DNA from 2 places in the Robertmurraya mesotrionivorans genome. Region 2 is predicted to be linked to the other one. Evidence: riboswitches for the same ligand, from Rfam matches in the RefSeq annotation. Region 2 holds a riboswitch; the other holds the start of a gene.
What was found. Region 2 has a riboswitch for ZMP and ZTP ahead of ACRX5O_RS10320 (bifunctional 5,10-methylenetetrahydrofolate dehydrogenase/5,10-methenyltetrahydrofolate cyclohydrolase). Riboswitches for the same ligand answer to the same signal wherever they lie in the genome.
Positions count from the first base shown of each region.

Region 1: linked by a shared signal. The riboswitch ahead of ACRX5O_RS22890 (phosphoglycerate dehydrogenase) and the one ahead of ACRX5O_RS10320 (bifunctional 5,10-methylenetetrahydrofolate dehydrogenase/5,10-methenyltetrahydrofolate cyclohydrolase) in region 2 are both predicted to bind ZMP and ZTP.

Region 1 covers NZ_JBPCCH010000027.1:24,934-32,745, reverse strand. Annotated here, with positions in the region: gene ACRX5O_RS22910 (YfcC family protein) at 1-508, opposite strand, end outside; gene ACRX5O_RS22905 (sigma-54 interaction domain-containing protein) at 739-2,769, shown strand; gene ACRX5O_RS22900 (histidine phosphatase family protein) at 2,848-3,474, shown strand; gene ACRX5O_RS22895 (phospholipase D-like domain-containing protein) at 3,538-4,080, opposite strand; gene ACRX5O_RS22890 (phosphoglycerate dehydrogenase) at 4,218-5,417, opposite strand; ZMP/ZTP riboswitch at 5,476-5,554, opposite strand; gene ACRX5O_RS22885 (ABC transporter substrate-binding protein) at 5,733-6,800, opposite strand; gene ACRX5O_RS22880 (ABC transporter permease) at 6,825-7,691, opposite strand; gene ACRX5O_RS22875 (ABC transporter ATP-binding protein) at 7,703-7,812, opposite strand, start outside.
Region 2 covers NZ_JBPCCH010000005.1:3,969-11,780, reverse strand. Annotated here, with positions in the region: gene ACRX5O_RS10355 (amino acid permease) at 1-584, opposite strand, end outside; gene ACRX5O_RS10350 (two-component system sensor histidine kinase NtrB) at 648-1,889, opposite strand; gene ACRX5O_RS10345 (DUF6509 family protein) at 2,016-2,312, shown strand; gene ACRX5O_RS10340 (cytosolic protein) at 2,331-2,738, opposite strand; gene ACRX5O_RS10335 (cold-shock protein) at 2,801-3,001, opposite strand; gene cshA (degradosome RNA helicase CshA) at 3,102-4,550, opposite strand; gene ACRX5O_RS10325 (cold-shock protein) at 4,747-4,947, opposite strand; gene ACRX5O_RS10320 (bifunctional 5,10-methylenetetrahydrofolate dehydrogenase/5,10-methenyltetrahydrofolate cyclohydrolase) at 5,140-5,985, opposite strand; ZMP/ZTP riboswitch at 6,059-6,142, opposite strand; gene ACRX5O_RS10315 (glycerol-3-phosphate dehydrogenase/oxidase) at 6,669-7,812, opposite strand, start outside.

The sequences.
Region 1 (7,812 bases), on a different contig from region 2:
TGGTGTCAAAACCCAATGCTAAAGCTAAAGGGATGAGTAGCGGAATATAAGCGAGTGTTTCTTCTGCCATACCCATTAATGACCCACCTGTAGCAAAGAATAACATCATCACCGGGATAAGTAGCTTTTCTCGTTTAGTCAGTTTATTGGCCATTGTTTGGATTAATACATCAACGGTTCCTGTTGCACTTAATACGCCAAAAAAACCTCCGATAATAAGAACAAAGAAAATAATATTAGCTGCTTCTACCATTCCAGTATGAATAGATTGGATCATATCAAACGGGCCAACAGGAGTTGCATCCTTCCACTGAAAGGTATCAGGGTCTACAACAGTACGTCCATCTACTTCCACGCGAGTATATTCCCCTGCTGGAACAATATAAGTTAGAATCGTAGAGATCAATAAAATTCCTAACAACAAAGCAAAAACATTAATCTTTTTTTGTTTCTTATTGCTTTGCTTCTCCGGTGAAATTATTACAGAATTCTTTAACTGTTGACTCATCCATTTTTCCCCCTTTTTTATTCAAACAATCACCATTCAATTCTAAAAAAAACATTCCACAGTTTGAATATTCAGAATTGAGCTAGTCACATACTTTGATGCAAGTACCGTGCCAGAAATTAAAACCCTTTCTTATTGCCATTTCTTTATTTCTTTATTTTATTAATTGGTTGTTTTTGACCTTAATTGGGTTTACTATTAAACCAATTAAGTGTATAAGGAGTGTTTTTATGAGAAAACCTTGTATTACTTTAATCGCAGGAGGTTCAACAACAAAAAGAGTGTTGCATGGCCAACTTCAACAATTACTTGGTGATTATATTGATGTGAAAAGCTATGCAATGGATGAAGAAATACCCTCTTATTTAAGGGAACCGTTACTACTATTTTCATCAGAAGTAGTGAAACAGGAGGCTTTTGAAAAGTTAGAAATACAATGTGAACATTTTTTTGTTGGAAAACGTATGATTCACCATGAATATATTGACCAGCTGTTGAAGATCCCTGAAAATAAAAAAGTTCTTTTAGTAAACGATAATTATTCAGAAACCACAGAATTTATTGAGTCTTTATATCAGCTGGGTATCAACCATATTCAATTTGTCCCTTTTCAAATAGGACAATTATATTATGAAGATATTGATACAGCCGTCACACCTGGAGAACCTCATCTTTGTCCACCATTTATTCCAAATATTATTGATGTTCACGTTCGACTTTTTGATATGACTACCATTCTAAAACTAGTAGATTACTGTCACTTACATACAGATATTTCGTCTCGGATATCAGAAAGATATATCCGTAATATTGTAGAATTACATAAGAAATTATTGAGCGCTGATCAAAAAACAAAACTGTTGAACGATCATTTACAAAAGGTCGTTGATTCCGTTGATGACGGAGTATTGGCGGTGAATTCACAGCAGGAACTTACCGTTTTCAACCACCATTTAGAAGCACTATTTCAACTCTCTTCACAAAATATTTTGCATAAACCAATCGGAACCCTACTTCCCGCTGAGATTGTTGACTTTATCCTACACGGAAATGAAAATAGTAAATTTTTTACCGTTAAAGGGATAGAAATTGTTATCTTTCGCTCTCAAATGAGTATAGAAAATACCATTGTTGCTACCTTTAAAAGTGTAAATCAAGCATTTGAGATTGAAAAAGCAGCTCAACGACAGTTAAAAAAGAAGGGTTTATATGCAAAATATGATTTACAAGATATTATTGGACACGACCCGAAAATTTTACAGTGTAAAAACATTGCTAAAAAGCTAGCTAAGTCAGAACATCCCGTTTTTATTCAAGGAGAAACAGGAACTGGAAAAGAGCTGTTTGCCAACGCGATACATCTCCACTCACCAAGAAAATCCGGACCATTTTTGGCTGTTAATTGTAGTGCATTAACGGAGAGCTTACTAGAAAGTGAATTATTTGGATATGAGGATGGAGCATTTACAGGGGCAAAGAAAGGCGGAAAAAAAGGATTATTTGAGTTAGCGGATAATGGAACCCTCTTTTTAGACGAGATTGGAGATATTAGCCTTAACGTTCAAGCCCATTTATTAAGAGTCCTACAAGAAAATGAGATTCGTAGAATTGGTGGAGATAAAATCATTCCCATTAATGTTCGAATTATCGCTGCTACTAATAAAAATTTACAAGATAAGATCCAAGCAGGTACGTTTCGTTCTGATTTATATTATCGTCTTAATGTTCTAACCTTTTCAATCCCTCCTTTAAGAGAGAGAAAAAGTGATATACCCTTACTTGTTGATTCTTTTATCAAAAAACATCGGTTAGATATAAAAATCGAGAATCAGGTAACGAATCTCCTTTTACAGCATGAGTGGCCAGGTAATATCCGAGAATTAAAGAGTGTGGTTGATTATATGCTTACCGTATGTGAAAATCATCTCATAACTGAAAATGACATTCCCAGTAATGGACTAACCCCTTCTATAACACAAGAACGTTCAAGCTTGATTCTAGTTGAAAGTAAACTAGAACAGGATGAGTATTTGTTTATTTTAGATGCAATTAAAGCATGCAATGATTCTGGAAAAGCAGCTAGTAGAGAATGGATTTCCTCATATAGTAAAGAATCTAAATATTACTTATCTCCCCAACAGGTTAGGAAACGACTTGATTTCTTAGAATCTCAAGACTTAATCATTAAAGGGAAAGGAAGAGCTGGAACAAAAATCACCTCAAAAGGGGTAAATTTCCTCTCTTCTTATATCAACCAATAGTAATAACAATTCTTCAGTAGGTATGGTAAAATTCTTGGTAACTAAACAATAATTACAATACAAAGTAGGTGTTATAGCTTGTCCTCCGAAAAAGAACTAAAGCTTTATTTTGTACGTCATGGTGAGACTCAATATAATATAGAGAAACGTATGCAAGGGTTTTGTGATTCCCCGCTTACCGAACGCGGAATTGCTCAAGCTAAGTCTGTAGGAATGGGCCTAGATGATATTGAATTTACTGCTGTATACACTAGTGAAAGCCAACGAGTCATAGATACAGCTAAGTATGCAGTTGGTCATCGAAATCTCCCAACTATGACAGACCCACGCCTGAAAGAAATGAACTTTGGTGCTTTAGAGTCACTTGTAGAATCAGAAATCACCGAGCGATATGGAAATATACTTGAACAATTATTTACCCTTAACGACCTTAATATGGCTGCACCAGAAGGAGAAAGCTACTCCCAGCTTTATACACGCACAACCTCCGTGGTTAAAGAAATCATAGACAAGCACAAAAATGAAGGCGGAAATATACTCGTTTTCTCACACGGAGTAACGATCGGTAACTACTTAATGCAATTAACAAAAATGAGCGATTATCCACACCATGATAATTGCAGTGTTTCCATAATTAAGTATGGCAACGGTGAATTTAGTGTAGAAACGATTGCTGACACTTCCTTTAGGGACAGGTATCAATAATATAATAACACCTCTATACGGATGGTATAGAGGTGTTTAACTACTGAATTAATTTCCTGACTTCTACCACTCCGCCAAATCACCACTATCCCACATTTCATTAAATGTATCATTCATAGATGAAACTAAGTCCGAATCACTTACGGTTAAGAGGACTTCCTGGTTATCTTCTGCAGAGTCTTTTGTGTAATTAAAGGAGCCTGTTACGACGGTTTGGTTATCTGATATGGTTAGTTTTATGTGCATTTTTTCATCTGTATTTATTTTAATCGGTATATCTAGTGCCTCTAGCTTATCGAATATTTCTTTACTATCTTTGTTTTCTGTATTTTCCCCATCGGCTATGATTCTAATGGAAACGCCTCTTTCCGCTGCGGCAGAAATAGCAGCTACGATGTTATCATTATCTAGGTTATAGATAGCAATACTAAGCTCTTCTTTTGTGTTATTAATTACCTCTATTAAATCATCCTCTGGGCTACCTTGAAATCCACTAATTGCGTAGGACAACTCTGTTTCACTTGAATCTATCATGATCTTACCTACTAATAAAAGGTTCACTACGAGTGATATGATCAAAAGAATCCTTCCTAGTTTTCTATTCAAAGTTAAACCTCCTTGTTTTTCTCTCTAAAGCTATATCATTTTTACACCATTTATCTTAAATGAACCTTAAATGAATCCTTTTTTAGAAAAACAAAAAAGGTGATACAAAAATTTGTATCACCTTTGGTAAACGCTCATTAAAGTATACGTACAGTTACAATACCTTCAATTAAGCTGATTTTTTCCTCTAACTGAGGAATAATATCACTCGTTACATTATTATCAATATCGATCATTGTATATGCATATTCTCCTCGACTTCTGTTCACCATGTCTGCAATGTTTAAATCATAGCTTGAAAGAGCTGAGGTAATCTTCCCAACCATTCCAGGGATATTTTGGTGGAAAGCTGCTACACGTTGTTTTCCTGAATACGGTAGAGTGGCATTCGGGAAATTCACTGAGTTTTTAATATTTCCTGTCTCAAGAAAATCCTTTATTTGACGCCCTGCCATAATCGCACAATTTTCCTCAGACTCTGCAGTTGATGCACCAAGATGCGGAACACAAATGGTGTTTTCCATTTTCAATACATTTTCATTAGGGAAATCTGTAATATATTGACCCACGATTCCTTCTTCAAGAGCAACTGCCAAATCTATTTCGTTCACAAGTTCCCCACGTGAGAAGTTCAGAATATGAACACCTGGTTTCATAATGCTAAATGTGGCTTGATTAAACATTCCCTTTGTATCATTAGTTAATGGTGTGTGTACAGTGATATAATCAGCGTTTGCAAACAATTCTTCAATGGTTAAAGCACGTTGGACCGTACGTGATAAATTCCATGCTGTATCAACAGAGATAAATGGGTCAAAACCAATCACATCCATGTCTAAAGCAATGGCATCATTCGCTACAAGTGCTCCAATTGCACCTAGTCCAATAACACCTAGAGTTTTACCTTTAATTTCTTTTCCTACAAATTGTTTTTTCCCTGCTTCTACAAGCTTTGGAACCTGTTCCCCTTCACCTTCTAGGGTCTTTGTCCATGACACACCAGCAAAAAGGTTTCTTGATGACGCCATTATTGTAGTTAAAACCATCTCTTTTACAGCATTCGCATTTGCTCCAGGAGTATTAAAAACGACAATTCCTTGCTCTGTGCATTTGTCGACAGGAATATTATTAACACCTGCTCCAGCTCTTGCAATTGCTTTTAAATTACTACCGAAATCCATTGAATGCATATTAAAGCTACGAGCAATGATTGCATCCGGATTTTCACAGTCATTGTCGACTGCAAAGTTTTCCTTACGAAAGACTTTTAACCCGCTTTCAGCAATATTATTTAATGTTTTAATCTGGTTCACTTTTTTTAATGTAATTGGGCTCATATTGTTTCTCCTTTTTTATTATAAATTTGAACAAAAAGAGGTAAGGGTTAATAACCCTTACCTCTGCCCAGGCGAACGGCTACGACACCATGTGCTCCCTCGCGGTTATCCGCGTTTCGCCAGTCACACAAAGTCTTTTCATTTATCTTATTCTAACAATTTCTTAATCAGTCTTCAACCTTAAATATGATTATTATTTTAATTTTCTTACTACTAAAATTTACCTATCGACTTGCCCTAGCAGAAACTTTAAATCTCCATAATAATTCCCCTTCTGCCCTATGCTAGAGTTTTATAGGATTTGTTCACTTTCTGTTACTTAGCAAGTTCTGCTTTCACTAACTCTGGGTTTACTTCTTTTAATAAGGTTAAGTCAATATACTCAGATTGTTCTGGTGCAGATTGGATGTTTCCAACGCTTAGTAGATAATCGGTAACGGCTTGTCCGTTACTTCCCTCAATAAAGGATTCGTCTGCTGTCATGTCATATACGTTACGATTCATGATTTCCGTTAGTTCTTCCTCCGATAAATGAAGTTCTGGCGCTAAGATCTTAATTGCTTCTTCCCGGTTCTCGTTAATATAATCAGTTGCCTTCTCAAGTGCACGGATAATGGCTTTTACCGTGTTCGGGTTTTCTTCAAGGAATTTATCGGTTATTTGTAGAGTGGAATGAACACTCATCCAATCCACTTCTTTTGGTTCCCCTTCAAGCTCGCTACTTGTTCCACTAAATAGTAACTTTCCACCCGCCGTAATTCCTTTTGTAATGAACGGCTCCCAAGCAGCCATCGCGTCAATATCACCACTTTCTAGAGCGGTTAAAGCATCACTTGGAGCTAAGTTTGCAACCTTCACCTTTTCCAAATCTACGCCATATTCTTCTGCCATATTATTGATAGCAATCTGTACATCAGCTCCAGCTGGAATTCCAATTGTCTTACCCTCAAGATCCTTTGGTTCATTTATATCTGCCTTTGGCCCTGCAACAACCGCTTGCGTTCCAGCAATTTGTGCTAATGGAGCGACAATTTTAACATCTACATCATTTGAAGATAAGATAATATCCATAAAGTTGGTTTGAAGACTTACAGGGGCACTACCTCCAGAGACCATGGGACCAATATCCGGGCCACTTTCAATCAACTTATTCGAAACTTTTAATCCTTCTTCTTCAAAATAACCTAATTTGTCTGCAATGATTTGTTGAGACGAAATTTGGGCATCCCTCACCCCTACTATTTCAAATTCTGTCATTTCTAATTCTTTACTAGAATTATTGCTTTTGCTACTATCAGAACTGGTTTCTTCGGTACTGTTGCCACAAGCTGATAAAATAGCTAAAAATAATGTTGTAATCATGACTAGAATATTTTTTCTCATCTTTTACTCCACCTTTTTTAATTTTTATTTTTCAACGGCTTGTGAGAATCCACCGCGTCTCCACGTAAGCATTTTTTTATCTACTATTTTTAGCATGACTGAAAAAAGACTATATTCAATCCCGATAGCAATGATGGATACGTACATATCAGACAGCTTAAAGTAGTTTCTCGCATCTACAATGATATAACCTAAACCCGAAGTAGCTCCCATCATTTCAGAAACAACTAAAGCACCGAAAGCTAAACCTAAACTAATCTGACAGCCTGCTAAAATATTAGGCAAAACAGAAGGTAAAACAACCTTTCTATAAATCTGCTTTTCATTAGCCCCTAAGCTTAACGCTGATCGGATCAAGGTAGAATTGACGGATTTTATGCCATCTACTGTATTAGTTAAAACAGGAAAAAATACGGTCCAAGCAATTAAAGTGATTTTCGGAACCTCTCCAATTCCAAACCAAATAATGAATAGCGGCAAGATCGCCAACGCAGGAATTGGACCAAGCATATTCAGAACAGGTGTTATCCAATCGTCCACTCTTTTAGACTTTCCAATTAGTAAGGCCATTGCCACACCAAGTACACCGCCAATTAAGAAGCCGATTAAGACCCTAAGGGTACTTGATAATAAACTTTCCAGCAAGATTCCAGTTTGAATCATTTCCCACGCTCGAACTAACACCATTGTTGGTGGCGGAAGGAATTTCGGATTCATAAGTTCCAAAGTAATATTGACTCTCGAGAAGGTTTCCCAAAGGAGAAAGAATGCAAGAATCGGAATATAACTTTTTACCGGTTTTTGACGTTTTTTTACTTTTACTTGTTGGGGAGAATCTAGAGAGGAGACAAATGCATTTTTGTTTACTTCCGCCACTTTATTCATTTCCATCCTACTTCCTCCTAATGAACTAACGTCTGTTCAAGCTCTGTCATTAATTCACCAAATCCTGATTCGGTGATCTTCCGTGGACGGGGCAATTTAACACTAACATCACGAGCAATTTGACCGT
Region 2 (7,812 bases):
TTGGTATTAGGGAAATGATCAAACCCCTTTTGACCGTCAATAACCCCAGTTAAAGCAAGAATTGCAATAATTATAAACATTAAAATAGCTGAAATCTTAATCACACCGAGGAGATTTTCTATTTTTTCGAACCCTTTATTACCTAGAAGAACAACAACAATACCTAGAACGGCATAAAAAGCGGAAAATACCCATAAAGGGATATTCGGAAACCAAAATTTCGTAAAGATTGAAAGAGCTGTAAGTTGACTTCCAGTAATGAGCATTTCTGACATCCAATATACCCATCCACTTGTAAACCCAGCCCATGGACCAAATGCCTTTTTCGCATATGCCCGAAATGATCCTTTTTGAGGGTCTTGAGCGGACATTCTTCCGAGTGAGTCATAAACAATATAAGTCCCTATCCCTGCAATTAGAAAAGCCAATAGGACCACTGGACCAGCCATTTGAATCCCGATGCTTGACCCTAAAAAGAAGCCCGTACCGATAATACACCCGACTCCAATTAAGGATAACGCATACCAGGAAAGTCCCTCTTCGTTTCCTTTTGTCTTTTTATCCACATAATTCTCCCCTTTCATTACCTATTGTTCGATGAACAGGAAAGAGTTATGTATCTATAAACAAAATGTTTTTAAGTATGATTAGAGAGGTACCCTTCCTGTATAAACAGGTAAATAAATAAGAAAGCGGGTTCCTAAAGGACTGCTTTTAACATTCATTGTTCCATGATAGTTTTCAATAATTTTTTTTGAAACAGAGAGACCTAATCCAGTTCCCTCATCCTTTGTCGTAAAAAAAGGATCAAATACATGTTGGAGTAAGTTAGGGGCTATTCCAACACCATTATCAACAAATTCAATGAATATATTTGGCCCTATCAGTTCTGTTGAAATTGTGATTTCCATTGTGCTATCATTTTTGGCTTGCAAGGAGTTTCGATATAAATTAGAGAAGACCTGAAACAACTCTTCTCGATCACCTACAAAGAAACTATTTGCAGATGCCTCACTAATTTTATATGTAATATCAACATTATGAAGCAGTGCATCACTGTTGAGAAAATGACCAAGATAATCGATAAAGAAATCTTTTACCTCCAAAATCTCTCTCTTAACCGTACCAGGCTTCGAAATACGCAGAAAATCGGTTATAATCTTGTTTGCTCGATCAATCTCTGGAATAAGAAGTGACTGAAACATCTCCGCAGTCTCCTGATCTACTCTCCCCTGTAGTAATTGTAAATATCCTCTTACAGTCGTTAAAGGATTTCGAATTTCATGAGCAATTCCTGCTGCTATTCTACTAGCTAAAGTTTGTTTTTCTGCTTCCTTAATATGATTTAAGAAGCGAAATACACCTACAACACGTTCTATCCTTCCTTCTGAGTTTTTAATAAGTCTTGTATTAATAATACCGTAATTTTTATCTAATATTTCTTGATTGACAATTGGCTTACCTGTTCGTAACGTTTCAAGCATTTTGATTTGTTCATCCGGAATCTGGAGTAGCTCTCGCAAATGCTTGCCAACTACACTTTCTCGATCCACATGTAAATCGATAGCGGCCTGCGCATTGCAAAGAGTAACTATCCCCTCAGAATTAATAAACACAATATGATGTGGAACTACATCTAATATCTCATTTAAAAATATCTCAATTTCTTCAAAAGGAATCATAGGAGTAGAAGTAATCTTTAGCTCTCTAGTTGTTGCAGTTGAATCTTTATTAAAATCAATGTTCTCAATCTTATTCTTTATAAGCTCCATTCTTAATTCCGGGTCAGTATATGTAAAAGAAAAAGGCAATAAAGACACAAACCTTTTGTAAAAAGACAATTCTTGCTTTAATTGTTCCATTTCCTTTAAGTTATGATTAATTGTCAAATGAAACTCTCCTAGCATATAACGTTCTTTCCTATTATTATACGCTTAGTTCCATTTGATGAAAACTGCTTTTCCATCCTACAAAATAAGGGTATACTAAAAAAAGTTACAATCAGGAGGTAAAAGATGAATTATACAGAATATACAGTTGAAAGAGTTGAAGACCCATTCAACATATTATCAGGAAATCGATATGAATTCTTGATCGATTTTAATGTGGACGAAGAGGATGAATTGTTCCGAGAACAAGGGCTAAAGTTGAAGGTCCTATATGTTGTAGACGAGAATGGTCCACGTGTTTCACATTATCACATATTAGAATCTGACACAGAAAAAGTGTTAGAATTTGACTTAGAAGATGAAGAGTTAGTAATGCTTCAATCATTTTGTAAAGAGCATTACCTAGAAGCAGAAGAGGAGTAAAAAGAGCAATCGCTCTCTTTACTCCTCTTCTACTTTCTTGCCATCTTCAATAATGTGATACATTAAATGTGCTAAATGGTGAATGGGCCCATACTCTTCTTCAGCCTCTTCCCGCTCAACACCCTCTTCATTGTACTCTAAATCATTTAATTGAAGTGCTGCAAATTGATAAAAATCCTTAAGCTCAAACGAATAGCAACCACTTGGTTCTTCACTTTCTTCTTCATAGTGAAGAACCAAATACGATTCTTTTCCTTCTTTATCAACTGCATCAAAATAAACAAAAAACCCGATATTTGTATCTAATTCGAATAAATGACGCGTACCACCTTCTGTTGCTAGGTGAAAATCTTCTTCATTCAATTTATTAACTACCATCTTATCCACTTGATCTTCTTTATGAAAATTTACTGTGAATGATTTCATATTGAACCTCCTATTTGTTTCAGGCACAAAAAAGAGCTCTAAAAAGAGCTCTATTGGATCCATTAGATTTTATTAACATTAACAGCTTGTGGTCCACGCTGTCCTTGTTCGATATCAAAGCTAACTTCTTGACCTTCATCAAGAGACTTGAAGCCTTCGCTTTGAATTGCTGAGTAATGTACGAATACATCCTCTCCACCTTCAACCTCAATAAATCCAAAACCTTTTTCTGAGTTAAACCATTTTACTTTACCAGTTGCCATGTAAAAAATCCTCCTAAAATTCAAAAGCTCTTATTAATGATACCATGTATCACATTTATATATTGCCTATTTTTTTGAATTTCAATCATAAAAATAGAAATTATTTTTGTTTTGCTGGTTTTCTGTTACGAGATCCTCTATCATCTCTACGATCTTTGCTTCGGAAATCCTTGCTTCTTCCGCGATCATTCGAGCGTGTACGGTCTCTAAAACCAGACTTCGGTTTACGTGAACGAATTGGTTCTACCGCTGTTAGTTTGATTGGAGTAACATCAGGTTCCTTAGTTAAAAGCTTTAATGTTGCAGCTAGTACCGTTACAGAATCAATATCTTCTAATAACGACTCAGCGGCACGTTTGTAATCAGAGTAATCATTATTTTCAATTACCTTCATAATTTTGTTAATTGTAGCTTCTTGGTTTCCAGCGATTACATCTTTATAAGAAGGAATTGGTTTTTTAACCATCTTTTTCTTTGTTACTTGCTCAATAATTTTCAAATGATCAAGTTCGCGTGGGGAAACGAATGTATAAGCTAGACCTTTCTTCCCAGCACGTCCTGTACGACCAATTCGGTGTACATAGCTTTCTGGATCCTGCGGAATATCAAAATTGTACACGTGTGAAACCCCACTAATATCCAGACCACGAGCAGCTACATCAGTTGCTACCATGATTTCAATTGTTCCATCCTTAAAGCGACGAATGACTTGGTCACGTTTTGACTGCGGAATATCACCATGGATTCCTTCAGCTGAGTAACCACGCTTGATCAACCCTTCAACTACTTCATCTACACGCTTTTTCGTACGGCCAAAAACAATTGCAAGCTCTGGAGATTCAATGTCGAGTAAACTAGTTAATACATCAAACTTTTGCTTTTCATGTGTTTCAAGATAAAATTGTTCAATATTTGTGACTGTCATTTCCTTTGCTTTCACTTTTACAAGCTCAGGATTTTTCATGAATTTTTCTGCAAGAGTTTGAATTCTCTTGGGCATTGTCGCTGAGAAAAGTAATGTCTGACGTTCCTCAGGAATATCACTTAAAATTCTTTCGATATCTTCGATGAAGCCCATATTTAGCATTTCATCTGCTTCATCTAGAACAACCATTTTAATATTATTTAGACGAATTGTTCTTCTGTCTAGATGGTCAATTAGTCGTCCAGGTGTTGCAGCAATGATCTGTGGTCGGTTTTTTAATGATCGAATTTGACGATTAATATCTTGACCACCATAAATCGGAAGTGTACGAATTCCTTTTACTTGCCCAATTCGGTTTAATTCTTCAGCTACCTGAACTGCTAGTTCACGTGTAGGAGCTAATACAAGACCTTGAATACCCTCTTGTAAATCCATCTTTTCTAGTAATGGAACACCAAACGCTGTTGTTTTTCCTGTTCCTGTTTGTGCTTGCCCAATCATGTCTCTTCCTTGAAGAGCGATCGGAATCGCTTGTGCTTGTATCGGTGTTGGTTCTTCAAATCCCATATTTGATACTGCTTTTTGTAATTCACTACTTAGACCAAAATCTGAAAATGTTGTCAAAGTTATTTTTCCTCCTTAATTTTAAACACCTATATCATTATTTTGTACTTAGAATTATATTTTAAAGTTTTTTTTGTAATTTTTTTTGAGTGAAGGAATGATCGCGAGAGAATAAAACGGAGTTAATTATCATGGTTTCATTCCAAAGAAAAAGGTGATGCTTATATCAATGCATCACCTTAAATGACTCAATATATTAAGCTTTTTGAACGTTAGAAGCTTGTGGTCCACGGTTGCCTTCAACGATTTCGAAAGTAACTTCTTGGCCTTCTTCTAAAGTTTTGAAGCCTTCTGATTGGATTGCTGAGAAGTGTACGAATACATCTTGACCTTCAGCTGATTCGATGAATCCGAAACCTTTTTCTGCATTAAACCATTTTACTTTACCTGTGTTCATGTGTAAAACCTCCAAAAAATTGTTCACCATAAGTACTAAATATATAGATCAAAAACGTAAAAAGCCGTAACAAGCAAGGAAGGGAAGAAAATCGACCACATCCTGCAGTTACGACCACTTAACCAAAAATATATACCGAACTTTATAGCGTTATATTCATATTAATCGAATATGAAGAATAAGTCAAGAAGATTAAATGGATTGAACTACTTCATTTTCTACTTTTGACTGCAACGTGCGTTCTGCTGAATCAACTGTATGTTTTAAAAGCATAGCAATCGTTACTGGACCAACCCCACCAGGAACTGGTGTAATAGCGGATGCTTTCTCAAAACAAGAATCGTATTCTACATCTCCAATGTTTCCTGGGTTATAGCCAGCATCTAAGATCACAGAACCTTCCTTCACCCATTCACCCTTAATAAAGTTAGGCTTACCAACTGCAGCAACAACAATATCAGCTTGTTTCACAATGTCTGGTAAGTTGTTAGTATATGAATGGCATGTAGTTACGGTTGCATTTTCATTTAAAAGGAGTGCTGATACTGGTTTACCAAGAATAGGACTTCTCCCTACAACTACTGCATGCTTTCCTTGTACCGGAATTCCGTATTCCTTAATAATGGTTAAAATAGCAGCTGGTGTACAAGAAGGAAACACACCAAACCCTAATGCTGTTTGTCCATAACCAAAGCTAGTAACACCGTCAACATCCTTTTCAATGCTGATTGTATCGAACGCTTTTCTTTCATCCACTTGCTTAGGTACTGGGTGCTGAAGTAGAATGCCATTTACATTTTCATCGTTATTTAATTCAGTAATTGTGGCCAAAAGCTCCTCAGTAGTTGTGGTAGCAGGCAAATGAATTTTTTTCGATACAATCCCTAATTTCTCACATGCATTTCCCTTCATCTTCACATATGTGGCAGAAGAAGGATCATCACCAACGAGAATGGTAGCCAAACAAGGAGTAACTCCCGCTTCCTTGAGCTTTTCCACTCTTTCCTTAAGAGAATTTTTGACTTTGTTTGCTACCATCTGACCATCCAAAATAACAGGTTTCGTCACGTTAACCCCTCCATATATTAGAAAAAGAGACAGACCTACGCCTTCTCTCTGCCCAGACGACCGGCTTAACAGCGACGCAGCTCCCCTGTGGTTGCTTCCACATTTGTCGTCAGTTACTGCGATTTTTTATAAACTTTGTTAATTCATGCTTATTATATTCTTAAAACACATATATTTCAACCAAAATAATATATCAACGTTCGGGTTTTTCTTATGTATATAGAAAACGGACAACTATTGTTGTCCGTTAAGAAAACTCTTTTGAGATATAATTGGCTGTAGTAATTTACCTAAAACAATGAAAGCCCTACCTCTCTTCCATCCTTACGGTTCCTAGACCGCGCCAGTGTGAATCAGGCCCTGTAATTCTTCAGGGAATGACACTCTTGTAAACTTAACTCTAAATCATTTGTTTGGAAATGAGTAAATAAAGTGAAAATACGAAAAAAAAGAAGGATTGTTGGGGAAACCGTCTAATGTAATTTTCTAATGGTATCATGGAATACCATTCTGAAGAGTATCAATTGTATTACAAACATATTTCTTGTTGAAGTTTATTTTATTGTATAAATAACAATCCACCTCAAAAGAGCAACAGAATTCATTGTATAACATTTTTTTACTTTTGTCAAAAAAGCTCCCCATAAGGAGAGCTATGCTAGCTTTTCACTAGTTTGATCATCAATGGGAACAGTTGCATATAACACTTCAATTTCCAATTCCTTTTGATACTTCTGTTGGATCTCTTTATTCCAGTCAAGTTCTTCAGCCATGAAATCCAACACTTGGTCTTTATATGTTTTTACCGTATTTATATCAAAAAGAAGGGCCCCAGTTCTCCGATTGAAAAAGTCAATAGGTGAATACGCCATTTCATGATCGATTGCGTACTTTAATTGCGCAAATAAAGTTACAGGGATTTGATATTTTCTTGCTTCCTCTTTATTTTTTTGGATAATCTCCAGTAGGAAAGGCACGTTGGAGCCATACATTTTTATCAATTTCGTTGCTTCTTCGGGTGATAATCCTACTTCATTTCCCTTTTTGACTTGATTAGAAATATACATATTAAATCCTGTACTCCCCCCAACATCGCCTCCAGAAATAGGATAATCCTTGGTGCGACAACTTGAGAACTCCTCTCCTGATTCTTCATTATATTTTTTTGCTAATAAGTCAACAACTGTCTCCGCCATTTTTCTATAGCCTGTTAACTTTCCACCTGCAATTGTAATCAACCCTGACTTTGATTCCCATATTTCGTCTTTTCTTGAAATTTCAGAAGGATTTTTTCCTTCCTCCCAAATTAATGGTCTAACTCCAGCCCAATTCGATTCAATATCATCAGCTGAAATCTGAACCGTAGGAAACATATAGTTGATACTAGCAATAATATAGTCTCGGTCGCTTTTGGTCATTCTAGGTTGGACAATGGACTCGTCATAGAATGTATCAGTCGTACCTACATAAGTTTTTCCATCCCTAGGAATAGCGAATACCATTCTACCGTCAGGTGTATCAAAGTAAATGGCCTGCTTGAGAGGAAATCTTTCTTGATTAACAACAATATGCACACCTTTGGAAAGCTTTAGCACTTTCCCAGCTTTGGATCGGTCAAGTTCTCGAATACTATCTACCCAAGGACCAGCAGCATTAATCACTTTCTTTGCCAGAATTTCATATGATTCACCAGTAATGAAATCACTTACCTTCGCGCCGACAATTTTACCATGCTCATAGACGAGTTTTTCGACCTTTGTATAATTGACCGCACATGCACCGTTGTCTACAGCTGCC